Regions from separate parts of the Thalassotalea psychrophila genome, predicted to be linked through region 3. Evidence: predicted binding sites of a transcription regulator. Region 3 holds the regulator's gene; each other region holds the start of a gene.

Region 1 (7,423 bases), 1.4 Mb from region 3:
TACCACTCAATTTACTGAAAGCGATGTTGCAAAGTTTTTACAACAACATTATCAGTTAACTGGCACGTTGAAATCGTTACCTGGTTACTGTGATCAAAATCTCACCTTAACCACAGATTCTGGCGAGCAATATATAGTTAAAATTGCCAATAGCGGCGAGTCTAAATTAGAGCTCGACATGCAAAATGCAGCAATGGCGCATTTAACCGAGCAAGCAATTGCAGTACCGCATGCTATTGCGAATAATGCTGAGCAGCTGATCACTGAGATTGAAAATGCCAATCAAGACAGGTTCTTTCTGCGCGTATTAACGTATTTACCGGGTGTATTTTATGTAGATGCCAACAGTACTACTCATGGCACCGAATTATGGGCGAGTCTGGGGCAGTTTGTTGGTAAAGTAGATAATGCATTGGCTGATTTTAATCATCAAGGTGCGTATCGCTATCTTGACTGGGATTTAGCCCAAGGCTTAGGCATTTGTCAGACGAAAAAGTATTGCTTAGCAGCAGAACAACGTGAATTGGTTGATTATTTTCTTAATCTGTATCAAACGCAAACCTTGCCGGTGTTATCACAATTGCCACAGGGCGTTATTCATAATGATGCCAACGACTACAACGTGTTAGTTGATGATGTAAACCAGCCAAAAAGTATTGCCGGTTTGATTGATTTTGGTGACTTGGTGCACAGCCATGTGGTTAATGAATTAGCTATTGCCAGTGCCTATGCGTTAATGGGACAACAACAGCCATTAACGGCATTAAAAACCATCGTGGCTGGTTATCACCAGGTTAGAAACCTTAACGATGTAGAACTAGAGGTATTGTTTTCTTTAGTCGCATTAAGACTCTGTACTACTGTGTGTAATTCAACACTTGACTATCAGCAACAGCCAGAAAACGATTATCTTTTGGTCTCGGTAAAACCCGCTTGGGCTTTACTCAAGCAATTACGTAACCTAAACCCATTTTCGGTTTATTGCCAATTAAAACAGGCTTGTGAATTGCCGGTTGATAATGGAAAAAGCAAAGCCGATATCACCAGCTTTAGACAAAAGCATTTAGGTAAAACCCTGAGTTTAAGTTATCAACAACCATTAAAAATTGTTCGCGGCCAAGGCGCTTATTTATATGACGAGCAAGGTACGCCGTATTTAGATATGGTAAACAATGTTTGTCATGTTGGTCATTGTCACCCAAAAGTTGTTGCAGCAGGCCAAGCGCAATTAGCCAAATTAAATACCAACACCCGCTATTTACACGACAACCTGGTGAACTATGCCGATAAATTATTGGCCACCATGCCTGATGAATTATCAGTGTGCATGTTTGTTAACTCTGGCAGCGAGGCTAACGAACTAGCATTTCGCTTGGCACGTTGTTACACAAAATCAAAAGAGTTGTTAGTTGTTGATGGTGCTTATCATGGTAATACCAACGCCTGTATTGAAGCCAGCCCTTATAAATTTGATGGTCCGGGCGGTGAAGGTGCACAACCTTATGTTCATAAAGTAAGTTTGCCAGATCCTTACCGTGGTGCGTACCTTGGCGATACTAGTGAGTCGGCTTTAGCTTATGCCGACAGCGTAAAAACTGAAATTGCTAAATTAGCCGCACAAGGCAAACATCCTAGCGCTTATATTTGCGAATCATTACAAGGTGTGGCCGGGCAAATTATTATGCCACAGGGCTATTTAACTGAGGTTTACGCACAAGTAAGAGCCGCAGGTGGCGTTTGTATAGCTGACGAAGTACAAGTTGGTTTTGGCCGCGTTGGTACTCATATGTGGGCATTTGAAACGCAAAACGTAACACCAGATATTGTCACCTTAGGTAAACCTATTGGTAACGGTCATCCTATGGCTGCAGTGATCACCACCCAAGCTATTGCCGATGCCTTTGTAACTGGTATGGAATATTTCAATACCTTTGGTGGTAACCCAGTTTCTTGCGCTATTGGTATGGCCGTGCTTGATGTAATTAAAGATGAAAAATTACAGCAACATGCATTAGAGACAGGTAATTATTTTCAACAGCAATTAAAGCAATTGCAGCAAGAATTTCAATTAATAGGTGATGTGCGTGGTCTTGGCTTATTTATTGGGGTTGAACTGGTTGAGAACCGAGACAGCAAACAACCAGCCACCGATAAAACCTCATGGTTAGTTGAGTACTTTAAGCAAAACCATATTTTGTTAAGTACTGAAGGCCCATTTTACAACATCTTAAAAATTAAACCGCCATTAGCCTTTAGCTGTGCTGATGCCGATAAGTTTGTTCGCGTTTTAAAAGCCGGTTTAACAGAACTTTTATAAATTTTACCCTTAGGAATTTTCATGGATTTTTTAAATACATTAGGCATTAAAGCAAATAATTTTGGTGCAGCTACAGGCCTACAATGGTTAACGACACAAGACCAAGGTCAATTTGATATTTCATCGCCAGTAGATGGCAAGGCAATTGCCAGTGTTTATCAATGTTCAACACAAGATTATCAACAGGTAGTTGAAACTGCAGAGTCTGCATTTAAAATTTGGCGTAAAGTGCCTGCGCCGTTGCGTGGTGAAGTTGTCCGCCAAATTGGTAATAAATTACGTGATTTCAAACAACCATTGGGTGAGTTAGTCGCTTACGAAATGGGTAAGTCTTTGCAAGAAGGTTTAGGCGAAGTACAGGAAATGATCGATATTTGTGATTTTGCTGTTGGTTTATCTCGCCAACTAAATGGTTCAACTTTACATTCTGAACGGCCGTTGCATCGTATGTACGATCAATATCATCCATTAGGCATTGTTGGCGTTATTTCAGCGTTTAATTTTCCTGTCGCTGTATGGTCATGGAATGCGATGATCGCCGCAATTTGCGGAAACGTGACTATTTGGAAGCCATCTGAAAAAACACCATTAACAGCCATTGCTTGTCAAAATATTATCAAAGACGTATTAGCCGAAAATGACGTACCAGAAGGTGTGTTTTCTCTGGTCATTGGTCAAGGTAACGTGATTGGCGAAGGTATGCTAAATGACAAAAGATTACCGCTATTGTCAGTAACCGGCTCTACTCGTGTAGGTCGTCATGCCGGTACTGTTGTTGCTTCTCGTTTTGGTAAATCAATTTTAGAACTTGGCGGTAATAATGCCATTATTGTTAGCCAAGATGCCGATTTGAATATTGCTATTCCAGGTATTGTATTTGGCGCTGTTGGAACTGCCGGTCAACGTTGTACTACGACTCGCCGGGTGATTATTCATGAATCGTTATACGATCAAGTTAAAGGCATTTTAGTAAACGCCTATAAAGGCTTGCGCATTGGCTCTCCATTGGATGAAAATAATCATGTCGGCCCATTAATTGATACTCAAGCCGTAAACATGTTTAGCCAAGCCATCGAAAAAGTACAAGCCGAAGGTGGTAACTTACTTTGTGGTGGTGAAGTGCTATCAGGCCCTGGTTATGAATCAGGTTGTTATGTTAATCCTGCGATTGTTGAAGCCGATAACAGTTTTCAAATGGTGCAGGAAGAAACATTTGCGCCAATTGTATATTTAATTAAATACTCTGGTGATTTAGATGATGCTCTAGCCATTCAAAATGATGTGGTGCAAGGGTTGTCGTCAGCAATATTTACCAACAATTTACGAGAAGCGGAAAACTTCCTTTCTCATTGGGGCTCAGATTGTGGTATTGCCAATGTAAATATTGGCACCTCTGGCGCTGAAATTGGCGGTGCTTTTGGCGGTGAAAAAGAAACTGGTGGTGGCCGTGAGTCTGGCTCAGATGCATGGAAGGCGTACATGCGCCGCCAAACCAATACCATTAACTATTCTACTGAATTGCCGTTAGCACAAGGGATCAAATTTGATATCTAATTAATCGTTTTTAGTTTTACTTGCGGGCCGCTCATTTGCTAGTGGTTCGCTTTTTTCGCTCTTCGTTTCTAGTCTTTCATCGCTCGATTCTTGTTTTACTTTATCTCGTTTAGCCATCTAGACGTAAAAAGGTAGATTTATTTTTAAAAGCAATGTAGAATTCGCTTCATTGTAAATAAATAGATTTTATTTGATCCATTTCACTTTTCGCTAATTGAATTTTTAGCATAATCTATTTACGTGTTATTTAAAGATTAAGAGACATTATGACTAAACATTACTTCACTTCAGAGTCTGTATCTGAAGGCCATCCAGATAAAATTGCCGATCAAATTTCTGATGCGGTGCTTGATGCCATTATTGCTAAAGACAAGCATGCCCGTGTTGCTTGTGAAACTATGGTTAAAACCGGTGTTGCTATAATATCTGGTGAAGTAACGACCTCAGCTTGGGTTGATCTTGAAACCATTACCCGTAAAGTAATTTCTGATATTGGTTACACTTCTTCTGATGTCGGTTTTGATGGCGCAACATGTGGCATCATGAATTTAATTGGTCAGCAATCGCCAGAAATAGCTCAAGGTGTAGATCGTAGCAAACCTGAAGAACAAGGTGCTGGCGACCAAGGTTTAATGTTTGGTTATGCAACTAATGAAACTCCATCATTAATGCCTGCACCGTTATATTACTCGCACCGCTTAGTTGAACGTCAAGCTGAAATGCGTAAATCTGGGGTACTACCTTGGTTACGTCCTGATGCTAAGTCACAAGTTACTTTTATTTATGAAGATGACAAGCCGGTAGCTATTGATGCCGTGGTACTGTCTACCCAGCATAACCCTGATATTTCACAAGATGATTTACATGCAGCAGTAATGGAAAACATTATCAAGCACACCTTGCCAGAAGAATTACTGACTAAGGACACTAAGTATTTCATTAATCCAACCGGTCGTTTTGTTATTGGTGGTCCGGTAGGTGATTGTGGTTTAACTGGTCGTAAAATTATTGTTGATACCTACGGTGGCATGGCTCGTCACGGTGGTGGTGCTTTTTCTGGTAAAGATCCATCAAAAGTTGACCGCAGTGCAGCATACGCAGCTCGTTATGTAGCTAAAAACATTGTTGCAGCTGGCCTTGCTGATCGCTGTGAACTGCAAGTGTCTTATGCTATTGGAGTTGCCGAGCCAACGTCAATTTCTGTAGAAACATTTGGTACTAGCAAAGTAGACAATGAAACACTGATTAAGTTAATCCGTGAAAACTTCGACTTACGTCCGTACGGCATAAGTAAGATGTTAGACTTATTGCACCCAATGTATCAACAAACTGCTGCTTATGGTCACTTTGGTCGTGACCCGTTTGAAATGACGGTAGGTGACGATACCTTTACCGCATTTAGCTGGGAAAAAACTGACAAAGCCGAAACTCTTAAGGCTGCTGTTGGGTTATAAGTAAACTTAACCAACTGTTTTAATATTTTTGCCAGGCTTGTCCTGGCATAATTGTTTAAAGGACTAAGGACTAAGGACTAAGGACTAAGGACTAAGGAGTCAAGGCTCAAACTTACTATACTTTATTTAATTTTATTGGTTGGCGTGAATTTATTCGCGCGTTATGGCGTAGCCATTTTTAAGTCTTATGCGGCATTATTTAATTTTCCCCTGCTATTGTTTATTCCCATCTTAGCCCTTATCTTTAAAGTAATGATTTATACGAGTAATTTTTCACTTTTATGAGTAACCCTAGAATTTTTCAACCAATAGAATTTACGGTCGGTAGCACCATTGCGTTATCAGATGATGCCTTTGGCCATGTTGTGCGTGTGCTCAGGTTAAAAGCTGGCGATGAAGTGACTTTTTTTAATGGCGATGGCCATGACTATCAAGCTGAGCTTAGTGAAGTAAGTAAAAAACAGGGCAATGCTAATATTATTGGTAAAGTTGCCCGTAAAAATGAATCACCACTGAACATTCATTTAGGGCAAGGCATATCTCGCGGCGATCGAATGGACTTTACCTTACAAAAATCCGTTGAGCTTGGCGTTAATACTATTACGCCTCTATTTACAGAGCGTTGTGGGGTAAAACTAAACGCAGAACGGTTAGAGAAAAAACGTCAACAGTGGCAAAAAATAGTCATTAGCGCCTGTGAGCAAAGTGGTAGGGCAGTAGTGCCACAAGTACTTGCGCCAGTATCACTAAGTGAATGGTTAGGCCAAGCAACGCAAGCGTTAAAAATCAACTTGCACCCAAGAGCAGAGCATTCAATCATGGCTTTGCCAATGAGCGCAAGTCGAGTACGGTTATTAATAGGCCCAGAAGGCGGATTAACCGATGAAGAAATCGAACAAGCCAGTAATGCCAACTATACTGAAGTTCTGTTAGGGCCAAGAGTGCTACGAACTGAAACGGCAGCTCTTACAGCAATTACAGCTTTACAATGTAAATTTGGCGATTTGAGTTAATTCAAATTGCAGTTTACCGAATCAAATAAACAAGGTTAGGAACACAAAAATGACAATTAAACTTGGCATAGTAATGGATCCAATTTCTACCGTTAAGGTAGCAAAAGATTCCAGCATGGCAATGATGCTTGAAGCGCAAAAGCGTGGTTATGAAATTTACTATATGGAAATGCAAGACTTGTATTTAGACCAAGGAGTTTGTCGTGCCAATGCTGCCAAAGTCACTGTATTTGATGATGCAGAAAAATGGTATGAACTAGAACCTGCGCAAGATATTGAGGTTGCTAGTTTAGATGCAGTGTTAATGCGTAAAGATCCACCATTTGATACCGAATACATTTACGCAACTTATATGCTTGAACGTGCAGAAGAGCAAGGCACATTAATGGTTAATAAGCCGCAAAGCTTACGTGATTGTAACGAAAAACTATTTACCGCCTGGTTTGCTGATTTAACGCCAAGAACTCTGGTTACACGATCATCTGCAAAAATTCGTGAATTTCATCAAGAGCACAGTGATGTGATCATCAAACCACTTGATGGCATGGGTGGTTCATCCATATTTAGAATGAGCCCAAATGAAGCCAATGTTGGCGTTATAATTGAAACATTAACCAACCATGGCAGTATGTATGCCATGGTACAAGAATATATGCCAGAAATTTTAGATGGCGATAAGCGTATCTTAATTGTTAATGGTGAGCCAATGCCGTATTGCTTAGCACGTATTCCTGCGCAAGGGGAAACACGTGGTAATTTAGCCGCCGGAGGCCGTGGTGAAGCAAGGCCGTTATCGGCAAGTGATTTACTAATTGCTGAAACCATCGCACCAGAGCTGAAAAAGCGTGGTTTATACTTTGTTGGCCTTGACGTGATTGGTAATAAAGTGACCGAAATTAATGTTACCAGCCCAACCTGTATTCGTGAAATTGAAGCGGCTTATCCAATTAATATTAGTGGTAAATTGATGGATGCCATTGAAGAACAAGTTGAACTGAACAACAAATAGTCGTAATAATATTGAATAAAATAAGATTTAACTGGTCTACATAAAGAATGAATAGTTATAAAGTGATTAACTTTTA
Region 2 (7,423 bases), 810 kb from region 3:
GATACATACTTTCACCAAAGCGTAAATCACTTTGAATATCTTGCTCACTCAAAGCATCTAATACTATTTGTATATCATCGCTATTGAACTCTCTTAACAGCAATTTTTGCATTAACTCTTTTTGCGAATGTTCGCGTCTTGCTAATAAAGAATAAGCGGCCTTTTTAACGTCCTTTTTAATCACTAAAGCATTACTTCAACAGGTATATTTAAGCATATTCTACCTATATTAGGATAAAAAAAATACTACTGGAAACGAGAAAAGGACCTTAAGGTCCTTTTTAATATTGTTAATAAATTTTACGCTTAATCCGGATCATAGCCCAAGTTTGGTGATAACCAACGCTCGGCTTCAGCAATGCTCATGCTTTTGCGAGTTGCGTAACTTTCAACTTGTTCTCTATCAATTTTAGCAACTGCAAAGTATTTACTATCTGGGTGAGCAAAATACCAACCGCTAACTGCAGCACCTGGCCACATAGCATAACTTGTTGTTAATTCCATACCGATGTTGTTTTCAACATCAAGCAATTGCCATATAGTACCCTTTTCAGTATGTTCAGGGCATGCGGGGTAACCTGGTGCTGGACGAATACCTTGATAGTTCTCACGAATTAAATCTTCGTTGTCTAGGTTTTCATCACTTGCATAACCCCAGTAATCCTTACGAATTCGTTCATGAAGATACTCGGCAGTTGCTTCAGCAAGTCTGTCGGCAACTGCTTTTAATAAAATAGAGTTATAGGCATCGTGCTTACTATCATGCTCTTGCACTAATTCATCGGCACCAAAACCTGAAGATACGGCAAAAGCCCCAACGTAGTCATTAACTCCAGAGTCTTTTGAAGCAACATAATCGCTTAAACAACGATTAAACTGCCCTGTTTGTTTCTTAGTTTGTTGACGTAAACCGCAGAGGATATTTAATAAATCACTACGCGTGTCATCAGTAAATACTTCAATATCGTCGCCAACGCTATGTGCAGGGAATAAACCAAATACAGCTTTTGCTTTTAAGGTTTTATTGTTGATAACGTCATCAAGCATTGCATTGGCATCTGCGAATAATTTCTTTGCTTCTTCACCAATCAGTTCATGTTCTAAAATCTTTGGATATTTACCTGATAACTGCCAAGTTAGGAAAAATGGCGTCCAGTCTATATAGTTTCGTACCACATTCAAGTCAATATCATCTAATACTGTTACGCCTAATTCCTTCGGTGTTGCAGGCGTATAGTGCTTAAAACTAAGCGGAAACGCATTTGCTCGCGCATCTTTTAGGGATGATAAATCAGTACGAGGGCCTTTTTTGGCGTAACGTTGTCGTACTGTTTCATATTCTTTCTCTGTACGTTCAACCAATGCACCTTTCAATTCAGGTGTTAGTAGTGAATTGACCACAGAAACTGAACGAGATGCATTGGGTACATAAATTACCGGGTGATCATAATTTTTCTCAATTTTAACCGCGGTATGTGCTTTAGACGTTGTCGCACCACCAATTAATAGCGGCAAATCAAAGTTTTGCCGTTGCATCTCTTTGGCAACATGCACCATTTCATCTAATGATGGGGTAATTAACCCTGACAAACCGATAATATCAACGTTTTCATCGCGTGCTACCTGTAAAATTTTCTCACAAGATACCATAACGCCAAGGTCAATTACTTCATAGTTATTACATTGCAGGACAACACCAACAATATTCTTACCTATATCATGTACATCACCCTTTACCGTTGCTAATAACACTTTACCGTTGCTACTAGCTACAGTCTTTTCAAGTTCAATATATGGTTGTAAATGAGCCACTGCTTGCTTCATTACTCGTGCAGACTTAACCACTTGTGGCAAAAACATTTGACCTTCACCAAATAAATCACCGACAATATTCATCCCGTCCATCAATGGTCCTTCGATAACATCGATTGGACGCTCGGCTTCAAGCCTAGCTAACTCCGTATCTTCAACGATAAATTCATTAATGCCTTTTACTAACGCGTGTTCTAACCTTTTAATTACCGGTAGCTCGCGCCAGCTTAAATCAGCTCCTGCAGCTTTGGTTCCACCTTGTCCACGATACTCTTGTGCTACCTCTAGTAATCGCTCTGTCGCGTCTTCGTCTGTGTTTTGGATAACATCTTCAACAGCTTTTAATAAATCTTTTGGTATATCTTGGTAAATAGCTAATTGCCCAGCATTTACAATACCCATATCCATGCCATTTTTAATGGCATGGTATAGAAACACCGCATGTATAGCTTCTCGTACAGGGTTATTACCTCTAAATGAAAATGACACATTTGATACACCACCAGAGATCATCGCATGTGGTAATGTTTCTTTGATGATTTTAGTGGCTTCAATAAAATCTACGGCATAGTTATTATGCTCATCAATACCTGTTGCAACAGCAAAAATGTTAGGATCGAAAATTATATCTTCTGGCGGAAATCCTACTTCTTCAACCAATATTCGATAAGCTCGTTGACAGATTTCAACTTTTCTATCTTTAGTATCTGCTTGGCCAACCTCATCAAATGCCATGATAATTACCGCAGCACCGTAACGACGGACAAGTTCAGCGTGATGCTTAAATGCTTCTTCGCCTTCTTTTAGGCTAATAGAGTTAACTATGCCTTTTCCTTGTATACATTTAAGGCCTGCTTCCATAATCTCCCACTTCGAGGAATCAAGCATAATAGGTACTTTTGAGATGTCAGGCTCACCAGCAATTAAGTTTAAAAACTTAACCATTGCGCCATAGGAGTCGAGCATGCCTTCATCCATATTGATATCGATTATTTGTGCACCATTTTCAACTTGCTGGAGAGCTACGGCAATAGCTTCATCGTATTTTTCTTCGGTAATTAAGCGTTTAAATATGGCAGAACCAGTAACATTAGTGCGTTCACCAACGTTAACGAATAAACTATTCTCATCAAGGTTCAGTGCTTCTAATCCAGATAATCGACAGGCAATCTTTTTAGGCTCGATTTTACGTGGAGTGATTTTTGCAACGCTGTCCGCTATACCTTTAATATGTGCAGGTGTAGTACCACAGCAACCTCCAACTATATTTAAAAAACCAGATTCAGCCCATTCAACAATATGTTCATTCATATCATCTACGGTAAAATCGTACTCACCAAAAGCATTCGGCAAGCCGGCATTAGGATGAGCTGAAACGGCGAAATCGGAAATATTACTTAACTCTTCTACATACTGTCTAAGCTCAACCGGACCTAGCGCGCAGTTTAAACCAAAGGAAATCGGGTTAGCATGGCGTAATGAGTTATAAAATGCTTCTGTTGTTTGCCCTGATAAAGTTCGACCTGAAGCATCTGTAATAGTGCCTGAGATCATCAAAGGTAGTCGGTACCCTATATCGGCAAACACTTGCTCAACTGCAAAAACAGCTGCTTTAGCATTTAGTGTATCGAAGATAGTTTCTAGCATGATTATATCTACACCACCTTCTATTAAGGCGTTGATAGATTCAATATAGGCATCTTTTAGTTCATCAAAACTAACATTTCGAAATGCAGGATTGTTTACATCTGGAGAAATAGAACATGTACGATTCGTTGGCCCTAACACACCGGCAACAAAGCGTGGTTTATCTGGTGTTGTTAAGCTAATTTCATCTGCTACTTTACGAGCTATTTGTGCTGATACTAAATTTATCTCGCGGCTGATATCTTCCATATCATAATCAGCCATGGCAATAGTGGTAGAATTGAAAGTATTAGTTTCAATTATATCAGCACCAGCAAGCAAATATTGACGATGTATATCTTTAATCACTTCGCTCTGGGTAATTGATAATAAATCATTATTACCTTTTACATCACAATGCCAATTGGCAAAACGCTCGCCTCTATAATCTTGCTCTTCAAATTTATGATCTTGGATCATGGTGCCCATGGCGCCATCTAGCACTAAAATTCGGTCTTGTAATTGTTGTTCTAATAAAATACTTGTTGGAGATTTCACCGTAATAATTCCTGGGTCTGAATTTGATAATTGCTGCTTGTACTAACTTTAACAGTGCTAATTTTCAAGGTTGTATGGAGTAATTTGATAAACATAATAATTCAGCCAATTGCTAAATAATAAACAGCCATGGCTACGCCATTTATTTTTAGGGGCCAAACTCACATCGTCAAATTTAAAATAATTTTCAGGTATGAAAGTTTCAACACCGGCTTTTATATCCCTTTGGTATTCATCAGCTAATGTACAAGCATCGTATTCAGGATGCCCTGTTACAAATACATGTTTTTTATCTTTTGTAGCAACCAGATATACCCCCGCCTGTTCTGATTCCGCTAGAACATTTAGTTCGTTTACGCTTTGGTAAATTGTTCTATCAATTTCACCGTAGCGTGAATGAGGAACAGAAAACTCTTCTTCATAACCTCGAGTTAGCGGTTCCATAGAATCTAATGTTTGATGTCGGTACACACCGGAAAGCTTTTTGGTGCGTAATTTTCTATTTAAACCATAGCGGTAGTATAGCGCAGCATGCGCCGCCCAACATGAATACATAGTTGATGTGACATTTGTTTGAGACCATTCAAAAACTTCTACTATTTTGTCCCAATAAGAAACATCTTCGTAACTAAGCTGACCTAAAGGCGCACCAGTTACGATTAAACCATCGTAGTGTTTATGCTTTATATCATCGAATAAGCAATAAAACTCATCCAAATGCTCTTTCGGTGTATTTTTAGATTCATTTAAGTGCAAACGGACAAATTCAATATTTATTTGTAACGGTGTATTTGACAGCATGCGCAATATTTGAATTTCAGCCTCAATTTTATTTGGCATTAAATTTAATATTGCTACTTGCATAGGTCGAATTTCTTGATTAACAGCCCTATTTTCAGACATGACAAATATGTTCTCATTAGCGAGAACTGCCAGGGCTGGTAATTGATCAGGGATTTTAATCGGCATTAGATTTAACCTAAAGTAGAGCAAAAACTTAATACTACCCAACCAAATAGAAATGTCAACATCTAAACGTATAGACGTCTAAATAAACTATAGATATTATTTTAATTCTCAAGATTCAGTATAATATCCACAAGTACAAACTTATTGCCATCCATGGCAGTTTGCATTTCATCATCCATGAAGTAAAAAAAAACCGCTCAATGAGCGGTTTAATAAGTAATGATTTATTGAATATTATTCAACTTCAGCAACAACTTCTTCTTCTGAATCTTTAGCTGTAGTTAGTAATAGACCACGCAATTTAGCTTCTAATTCTGTTGCCATAGCAGTGTTTTCTGCAAGATACTTGGTTGCATTAGCTTTACCTTGACCGATACGTTCGCCCATACAGCTGTACCATGCTCCAGCTTTTTCAACCATTTTATGTTTAACACCTAAGTCGATTAGCTCACCTAAACTGTTAATACCTTGGCCGTATAAAATTTGGAATTCAGCCTGTTTAAACGGAGGAGCAATTTTGTTTTTAACAACTTTAACACGGGTTTCATTACCGGTAATTTCATCCCCTTCTTTAACCGCGCCAATACGACGAATATCTAGACGAACAGATGCATAAAACTTAAGCGCATTACCACCTGTAGTTGTTTCCGGGTTACCAAACATTACACCAATTTTCATACGGATTTGGTTGATAAAGATAAGCATAGTATTAGATTGCTTAAGGTTACCTGTAAGCTTACGCATTGCTTGTGACAACATACGAGCCTGTAGACCCATGTGACTGTCACCCATGTCGCCTTCAATTTCAGCTTTAGGAGTTAAAGCAGCAACAGAATCGACTACAATTACGTCTACCGCACCAGAACGACTTAACATATCAACAATTTCTAAAGCTTGTTCACCAGTATCTGGTTGTGACACTAATAACTCATTAATGTTTACGCCGAGTTTTTCAGCATAAATTGGGTCAAGAGCATGCTCGGCATCAACAAAAGCACATACTTTACCATTACGCTGTGCTTCAGCGATTACTTCTAAAGTAAGTGTCGTTTTACCACTAGATTCAGGACCATAGATTTCAACAACACGACCCATTGGCAAACCGCCAGCACCAAGAGCAACATCTAAAGCAAGTGAGCCGGTAGAAATAGTTTCTACGTTCATGCTTTGGTTATCTCCTAGTTTCATGATCGAACCTTTACCGAACTGACGTTCAATTTGACTTAGGGCTGCTGATAATGCCTTTTCTTTATTTGCGTCCATTAAAAATCTCCAATGTTTTTCTATTTATCCAGTAGTTATGGAATTAGTATACTGTATAATCGTACAGTATCAACCATTAATTAATATTTTTTTATCTAACGCCAAAAAAGCCAACATAACAATTTGATTTATAAGTAATTAAAACAAAAACTCCGTATCGATATTACTGTTACGTTTATTAAAATAAATATTTAAACAGTACTTAAACTTTAAATTCTAATTTTTTATACAGTGGTTTTAACGGGTAGTTATATTGGTATTAATTGATATCTTGCTTTGCGCTTCGAGTAATAATATTTTACCATCCATATATACTATGAATCACGGCCTATTTTATCTATTTTTCAATTAATTTGCCGTTCTCAGAATAACTTTAATAAATACAAAAGCTAATAAATGACAGACGATCTTTTCGCGCAATCAAATCATACTCCGATGATGCGTCAGGGTGTTAAAGCCTCCATATAGAGCCTTAAAGCCGGCTACATAAAAAACCCACACCCCAACCTACACTAAAAACCAAATTATTCGCTAATGTCACAATATTATAGCCAGTAAGTGTTTTATTCATTTTAGTGATGGTCTATTGATTGGTTTGAAGTTGTTAAGGTTGATACTCTGAGGGTCTGCTTCAGCCATAAGCGGAAGTAGAGCAATCAATAACTTAGTTCAGGTTATGCCACATTGCCGACGGTTTGGTTTGGCCTATGGATATGCAGGCTTCGCATAAACAACGACTCAGATCTTTCGGAAGAATTTAAGTCGATTTCTCCTAAGCAGACGTTCGAAACATCCAAATCCTAGTTTCTTGGCTTATTCGGTTTCGATCTTAAAACAAGGTGTGTTTGAGGGCGGGATACCAGGCTTGATCCGTCCCTTCAGTGCCAATAACAGCCCATTAGCATTTGCTAATGTTCGATATTTACGTGCCTATAAGTAGCCGAAAGAATTGCGACGCTAAATACTCCAATAAAAGTAAAAGCCACCCAATCTAGCAATAACAATAGAATGGAATCTACATAATAAAATTCCGAAAATAAAACATATATAGCTTCCGTTATTAATACAACAAACAGCATACTCAAAAACATCGCGCCTCTAGAACCTTTGGATAAGCTCAATGCGTGAGAAAGTGAAATTTCATTTTTAATCGCAATATGTGGTAAAGCTAATCCCCAGAAAGAGAGTACAACAA
Region 3 (7,423 bases):
GTGGCGATACGCGGTAACCAAAAGTATTAATGATGTCGTCTTTGCGCCCTACAAACCAAATATAGCCATCTTCATCGACCCTTGCATAATCGCCAGTGAAGAAATAACCGCTGTGCCTGGCTTTTTCGGTTTCTTCAGGGAGTTGCCAATAATTTAAAAACAAGCCTGGATCGCTTTCAGGTATGGCGATCATGCCTTCTTCACCAGCTTGAGCAGGTTTATTTTCTTCATTTAGTAACACAACATCATGACCTGGCTGAGTAAAACCAGCCGCACCTGGGCGAATAGGTTGTTGTTTATTTTGTGAAATATAATAAGAAAATTCTGACATACCAATCGCTTCATAAACATCCATACCAAAACGTTCGCGCCAAGCTAACAGCATTTCATCACTTAAATGTTCACCGGCACTCATACAATGGCGAAGAGAAGGTACATTTTCGCCTTTAAATTCAGTTTTTTGAATAATTTGACGATAAATCGTTGGTACACCGATAAATATTGTACAGTTATGCTTAGCAATAAGTTTTGGCCAAGTAGAAGCATCATTTGCTCCTTCATGCACAATTACCGTATGACCATGAAATAAAGGATCCATTAATGCTGAGCCTAAAACGTAGGTCCAGTTAAATTTACCCGAGTGCATGATTCGATCGCCTTCTTTAAAATCGAACCAAAAGCGACTGGCTGGTAAACGACCAATTAAAGAGCGGTGTGCATGCAACACGCCTTTTGGATATCCGGTAGTACCTGAGGTATAGACTAAATACGCAGGATCATCTGGCGTACTTGCTACAATTGTATCATCAACTGGGCTCGTATTTAGCAACTCTTCTAAATCTAAAACTTGCACATTTAAACCTGTGCAATCACTAGGCATTTCACCCGGGCCAGCTAATAATACGGCACTAAGCTGGGTATCTTCTTCTAATATAGACTTTAGCTCTGGCCACATAGATTTAGCGGTAACTAATACTTTCGCGCCAGAGTCTTTGGCTAAGTAAGCAACTTCTGGTGCTGACAACAATGTTGATGTAGGCACGGCAATAGCGCCTTGTTTTAAACAACCAAAAAAGCTTACTGGGTAATCGCTAGAGTTTGGTAAACGAATCAATACTCTATCGTCAGCATTTAATCCTAATTCCTTCAAGGTATAAACAAAACGACCACTTAAGCTATCTAGTTCAGCATAGCTCAGCTCGCATGTACCTAACTTGTCATCTTCAATAACTAGTGCAGTTTTGTTGCCATTGTTTTGTTCAACATGCTGTCGCACACAGGCATAGGCAATATTGAAATGTTCAGGTATGTGCCACTGCCAACCATTAGCGTTCTGTGTTAATAAATCATCAAACTTAATCATAATTCTATCCTCATAAACGCCGGTTAAATGCGGCCGTATGGCCAGTTTTCACGAATAACCGTGATAGGCAGTTTCTTCAATACATCTATGGCAAATTGTTTATCTTTTTCATCTAAAGACTTCAATGCATAGGCTCTTAATAGTGTTTGCAACGCTTTACCAAACATTGGTGGATCAAGCATTTCTCCTTCATATTTAATAGCTCCGCCTAACAGGGCGTCGGCATCTATGGCCATTTGTAATATTTGCACATTACGCTTTATAACTTTTGGCGATGGCGTAAATGCTACCTTACATAAATGAATATGGTACGGGTGAATAAGCTGTTTACCGGTTAAACCCATTTGCGTTTCAACTACAGCATGACCATGTACTACATGCGATTCGTGATCGCCGTGTAAATCTAACCAACGACGAACATCGTCAGGCTCGATAAATTTTTCTGGCATTGGCGTATCATTAATTAATACTTCAACTCCACCGATAACACCTTTACCGGCAATTCTTGCCTCAAGTAATAGCATTCTTAGGTAGGTAAGCAATTCTTCGATCCAGCCTTCTGGTGTTAAGTGAATCGCCATTGCTTTCGAGAAATCGTGAATACCAAATACAACGTGCTTAACCGCTGGAAATGCCATTAATTCAGCTGCAATTTTTAAGCTTCGAGGATGCTCAATAATTGGTTGAATTTCAATTTTAGGATTAACCCCTAACAACCAAGCCGAAAGATCTCGAATTTCGGCAGCACCATACATTTCACCAGCTTTAGCTAGCACAATTACATCAATATGTTCAGCCACTTTCATGATCATTTCTAAATCTTTTTCATACTCATCGGTACGAAATGGGTTTATACGAAGGGCTATTTGAAAATCGCGTTCTGGAAATTTAGGAAGTTCATTTAGTAACAGCTCGCGACTCATTTCTTTTTGGCGACAACCATCTTCTAAATCGAATAGTAAAGTATGGGCTTGGCAATTATGGGCATGTTTACGCATACGCTCAGCGGCTTGCTCCATATTTTCATATTCTTCATCTTTTGGAGAGTATTTGACTGGCGGATAGTACAACTGAATACCTGGCCATGTGCCTCCGAGTACGTCTTCTTCGTCTACCTGCTCTAAGAACTCATTATGGTAGTTCATTTACTTCTCCCCTAGGTTGTTTAATAGCCAATTTTTGAAAAACATTGTCATTTCCATGAAAACTTTTATCTATACTTACACAATTAGAGTAAACATTTCAAACAATTGTTTTAAAAAAGTGTTTGAATTTTGAATCTTATGTTGTAGTGTAAGTTATAACAATTAACTAGGAGTCGATGTGGCACCTAGGCAACAACATGCTTTTTATTAATTTTATATTATTAATGTATAAACAATTTTAGTGTTAATGTATCTAATCCATTAGTGGTAGTTTGCATAATTAAGTTTAACTACCCTAATCATTTAGTCTAATTTTGTTGACCAAGCATTGACTTATTACAGAGCATCTGTAATTAATTTACACCACTGAAATAAACTTGAGGAATTTTAAATGTCTGCAACTGTACATCCAAATGACGCACTTTTTGATGCGGAGAAACCATTTCCAGTGATCCCAAGCTGTGAACATTTTGCCGGTTCAGAAAAGCTGATCCTCAAAGCAATGCAAATGCAAAAAGATATAGGTCAAGTATTTGATATTACCTGTGATTGTGAAGATGGCGCTGCGGCAGGTTCTGAAAAAGAACATGCTGAAATGGTCGCACGTATCATAGGTAGTGATGACAATGAATTTAATATGATGGGTGTACGTATCCATGATCCATCGCATCCGCATTGGAAAAAAGATTTAGACATTTTAATCCCAGGTTGTGGGCACAAACTTGCATACATAACTCTGCCAAAATGTACTGAAGGTGCACAAATTCTGGAAATGGTGACTTACATTCAAGGTCTTGCTAAATTCCACTCAATCGACCGAGAAATCCCTGTACATGTTCTGATTGAAACACATGGCGCATTACGTGACGTTTGGCAAATAGCAGCAACTCCATGGGTACAGTTGTTAGATTTTGGCATGATGGATTTTGTATCTGGTCACTATGGTGCGATCCCTGCATCTTGTATGCGTAGTCCTGGTCAATTTGACCATGCATTATTAAAACGTGCAAAAACTGAATTAGTCGCGGCCGCACTTGCAAATGGTGTAGTACCGGCACATAACGTGACATTGGATTTAAAAAATACTCAACAAACTACTGACGATGCTAGTCGTGCGCGCAACGAGTTTGGTTTTATGCGTATGTGGAGTATTTATCCAACTCAAATTACCGCAATTGTTGATGCTATGAAGCCTAATTTTGAAGAAGTAGAAGATGCTGAAGCTATTTTACTTGCGGCTCAAGCAAATAGCTGGGGACCAATTCAACATAAAGGTGAATTACACGATAGAGCAACGTATCGTTACTTTTGGGAGTTATTACAGCGTGCGCAAATGAGTGACATTGAAATAAGCGAAGCAGCTAAAGCGGCATTTTTTTAATAGTACCGTGTGCTTTTCGAGGATAACGTCCGAATGAATTCGGACCAACCTGGTTGGCGTGAATTTATTCGCGCGTTATGGCGATAGCCAGTTACTGAACTTTAAAAATTACAGAATTTAAGCCATCCATGGCAATTCTAAGTTAATTCATCCTTGAATTAAAAAGCTATCAATTATCAACGGTCAATATTATTCTAATATTGACCGTTTTTTACTTTAGAGACAAACATTGAGCACATACCCAACCACCAATAAAGGCTTTGCCTTAAATTTTATTGACAATTTAGACGCACCATTAAGTGATCGTATAACCCTTATTGAAAAGCCTTTGCCAAAACTAAAGCGCGGAGAAGTATTAGTAAAAATGTCTGCTGCGCCTATTAATCCATCCGATTTAGTTTACTTAATGGGAAAATATGGCTTACCTCCAGTAGATGGAGCTTATGCCGGGTTTGAAGGTTGCGGTGAGATCATTGCAGCTAATGCCGGTTTATATGGTAAGTGGCTAAATGGCAAACGCGTAGCTGTTTCGGCAACGCCGGGTAAAGATGGCGTTTGGGCACAATATGCAATCACCAAGGCAAGTTACTGTTTACCTGTACGCAAAGAAATAAGTGACGATCAGGCTTCAACAATTATCGTTAATCCTTGTACTTCGGTGTGCTTAATAGAGCGAGCTAAAGAGCTAGGCGCAAAAGCTGTAGTCATTAATGCAGCAGCAAGCCAAGTAGGCAAAGGGGTGATTCGCTATGCCAAAATGCAAGGCATAAAAACTATTGCTATTGTGCGTTCAAAGTCCAATGTTGCAGTATTAGAGCAGTTAGGTGCGGATAGAGTAATTTTAACTGATACTGAATCGTTTCGAGATGAGTTAAAGCTGGCGAGTAAAGAGTTAAAGGCAACTGTGCTATTAGATGCTGTAGCCGATGTTGATACACCAAAAACAATGAGCTGTATGCCTATTGGCTCTACAGGTATTGTTTATGGTCGATTAACTGAAACTCAAGATCCCATTGGTGGCCAATTTGCTGTTGCTGATGTGATATTTAAAAATCAAAAAATTGAAGGCTTTTGGTTAGCAACTTACATTGGTAATGCTAAACCATGGCAAGTACTTGGCTTAAGCAAAAAAGTACAAAAACTATTTGCCGAAGGTATTTTTCAAACGGATATTTATGGTCAGTTTGATTTTGATGGTTTTGCCACCGCACTTGAACATTATGCCGTACATAAGAGCGATGGAAAGGTGATTTTAACGCCAAATGCATAACAATATATTTAAATAAAAACAGCACCATAATAGGTGCTGTTTTTTTGTGTATACCCTCTAGGACCATAGATATGGCAAAGGAAGGTGAGAAACGAATTTATTTATTCTTGTTCTTCATACTCAGAAAAGTCGGTAACGCCTTGCTCTTCTAAAATTTTACGTACACTTTCCGGTAAAACTTGTTCATTACCTTTAGCTAAATCAGCATCGTCTGGTAATGGTTGGCCAGTAAACGCATGTAAAAATGCCTCGCAAAGTAATTCACTATTAGTTGCATGACGTAAGTTTTGCACCTGTCTGCGTGTTCTTTCGTCGGTAAGAACTTTTAAAACTCGCAACGGTATAGATACAGTGATCTTTTTAACTTGCTCACTTTTTTTACCGTGTTGTGCATAAGGATTGATGTATTCCCCATTCCATTCAGCCATCGATATTCCCCATTTAAATAAGTTTTCTAGTTCTTTGTTTTTATGTACCCGTACATTGAATGATTACGAGTATAACTAATAACTAAATTGTACTGGTTATATAAATCTAGTCAACATCTAAAAGCAAAGATGTTTAGATGGCTAAAACTTCTTGACCTCGAAGACGAATACGTTTAGATTTATAGACGTCTAAACATCTAGTTTTAAATTTAAACCAAAATAACTGACAAAGAGCTCATTATGAAACACGATAAATTGAATACAATAGCTGTACAAGCAGGCATAAATAGTGATGAACATCATGGCGCTGTAGTACCTGCTATGCATTTATCGAGTACTTATAGCTTAAAAGGCTTTAATGAAAAGCGTCAGTATGATTACTCACGTAGTGGTAATCCAACGCGAACTACCTTAGCAGAGGTTATTGCTGACTTAGAAGGTGGCAGTACAGGTGTAATTACTAGTACAGGTATGTCAGCTATTCATTTGGTTTGCCAGTTACTTACTAGCGAAGATACCCTACTTATCCCACATGATTGTTATGGTGGTAGCTACCGTTTATTCACTCACTTGGCTGCTCGCGGCGTATTCAAATTACAGGTTGTTGATCAAACTAATGAGCAGCAACTTAGTGATGCACTAGCGCAAAAGCCTAAATTAGTTTTATTAGAAACCCCTAGTAACCCATTATTACGCCTTGTTGATATCGCTAAAATTTGTCAGCAAGCTAAACAAGTTGGTGCTTTAGTTGCCGTAGACAATACTTTTTTATCGCCATTATTACAGCGACCATTAGATTTAGGCGCAGATATTGTTATTCATTCAACCACCAAATTTATTAATGGTCACTCCGATGTTGTTGGTGGCGCGATAGTTACTAAAGATGCTGAACTTGGTGAAACGTTAACTTGGTGGGCGAACTGTATTGGTATTACCGGTTCCCCATTTGATAGCTATTTAACCTTACGCGGTATTAAAACCTTACCTATTCGCTTAAAACAACATGATGAAAATACCAAGCAACTAGTGCATTTTTTACAAAGCCACCCGGCTATAAGCACTATCCATTATCCAGGTTTAGTTGATCATCCAGGGCACGAAATAGCCAAAGCACAACAAGCCGGATTTGGTAGCATGTTTTCATTTGAACTTAATGGTGGTGTAGAGCAGGTTAAAACTTTATTTGCCAATGTTAAGTTATTTACTTTGGCACAATCTTTAGGTGGTGTTGAAAGCCTAATTTCTCATCCATCTACTATGACCCATGCGGGCATGGATTTAGCAGCACAAAAAACTGCAGGTATCAGCCAAACACTTATTCGTGTTTCGGTTGGCCTTGAAGATATTAGCGATATTATTGAAGATTTAAGCCATGCACTAACAGCATCGCAAGCGGTGGGTAACTAATGCAACAGCAAGTACAAAATATTGAATTTAATTCTTCATTAAACCCTTTAAAACAGATTGAAGTAACAACTAATGTGCATAAATTTGGCGGCAGTAGTTTAGCAAATGCACAATGTATTATGCGCGTGGTTGAAATCATCAAAGACAATGCTACTTTGAATGATTTTATTGTTGTTTCGGCAAATGGTAAAACAACAGACCAACTATTCGCATTGTTTGAAAGTACTGATAATAAAGAACAATTTACTGTTCAATTGGCGCGGTTAAAAAATACTCAAACAGCATTGATTCATGAATTGCTCGATAGCTCTCAAGCCTCAAAATTGCTTCAACAGATAGATGAAGATGTTGCCTTTATAGATAGTCAATTTACAAATTCGTTTAAAAACAGTCGAAATGACGTTCTAGCTTTTGGTGAGCTTTGGTCCG

The links. Region 3 encodes MetJ, which represses methionine synthesis genes. Its sites were predicted from a motif close to TAGACGTCTAGACGTCTA; they were not measured.
Region 1: the regulator MetJ is predicted to act here: its motif matches at 3,982-3,999, upstream of metK (methionine adenosyltransferase).
Region 2: the regulator MetJ is predicted to act here: its motif matches at 5,029-5,046, upstream of metA (homoserine O-acetyltransferase MetA).

The regions. Positions count from the first base shown of each region.
Region 1 covers NZ_CP134145.1:1,044,810-1,052,232, forward strand. The annotation lists gene RGQ13_RS04395 (aminotransferase class III-fold pyridoxal phosphate-dependent enzyme) at 1-2,317, shown strand, start outside; gene amaB (L-piperidine-6-carboxylate dehydrogenase) at 2,339-3,871, shown strand; gene metK (methionine adenosyltransferase) at 4,138-5,325, shown strand; gene rsmE (16S rRNA (uracil(1498)-N(3))-methyltransferase) at 5,607-6,338, shown strand; gene gshB (glutathione synthase) at 6,388-7,347, shown strand.
Region 2 covers NZ_CP134145.1:3,658,487-3,665,909, forward strand. The annotation lists gene RGQ13_RS15065 (regulatory protein RecX) at 1-184, opposite strand, end outside; gene metH (methionine synthase) at 307-4,005, opposite strand; gene metA (homoserine O-acetyltransferase MetA) at 4,054-4,965, opposite strand; gene recA (recombinase RecA) at 5,200-6,228, opposite strand; gene RGQ13_RS15085 (hypothetical protein) at 7,137-7,423, opposite strand, start outside.
Region 3 covers NZ_CP134145.1:4,472,051-4,479,473, reverse strand. The annotation lists gene RGQ13_RS18670 (acyl-CoA synthetase) at 1-1,363, opposite strand, end outside; gene RGQ13_RS18665 (HpcH/HpaI aldolase/citrate lyase family protein) at 1,387-2,508, opposite strand; gene RGQ13_RS18660 (HpcH/HpaI aldolase/citrate lyase family protein) at 2,900-3,889, shown strand; gene RGQ13_RS18655 (zinc-binding dehydrogenase) at 4,119-5,159, shown strand; gene metJ (met regulon transcriptional regulator MetJ) at 5,261-5,587, opposite strand; gene metB (cystathionine gamma-synthase) at 5,828-6,994, shown strand; gene metL (bifunctional aspartate kinase/homoserine dehydrogenase II) at 6,994-7,423, shown strand, end outside.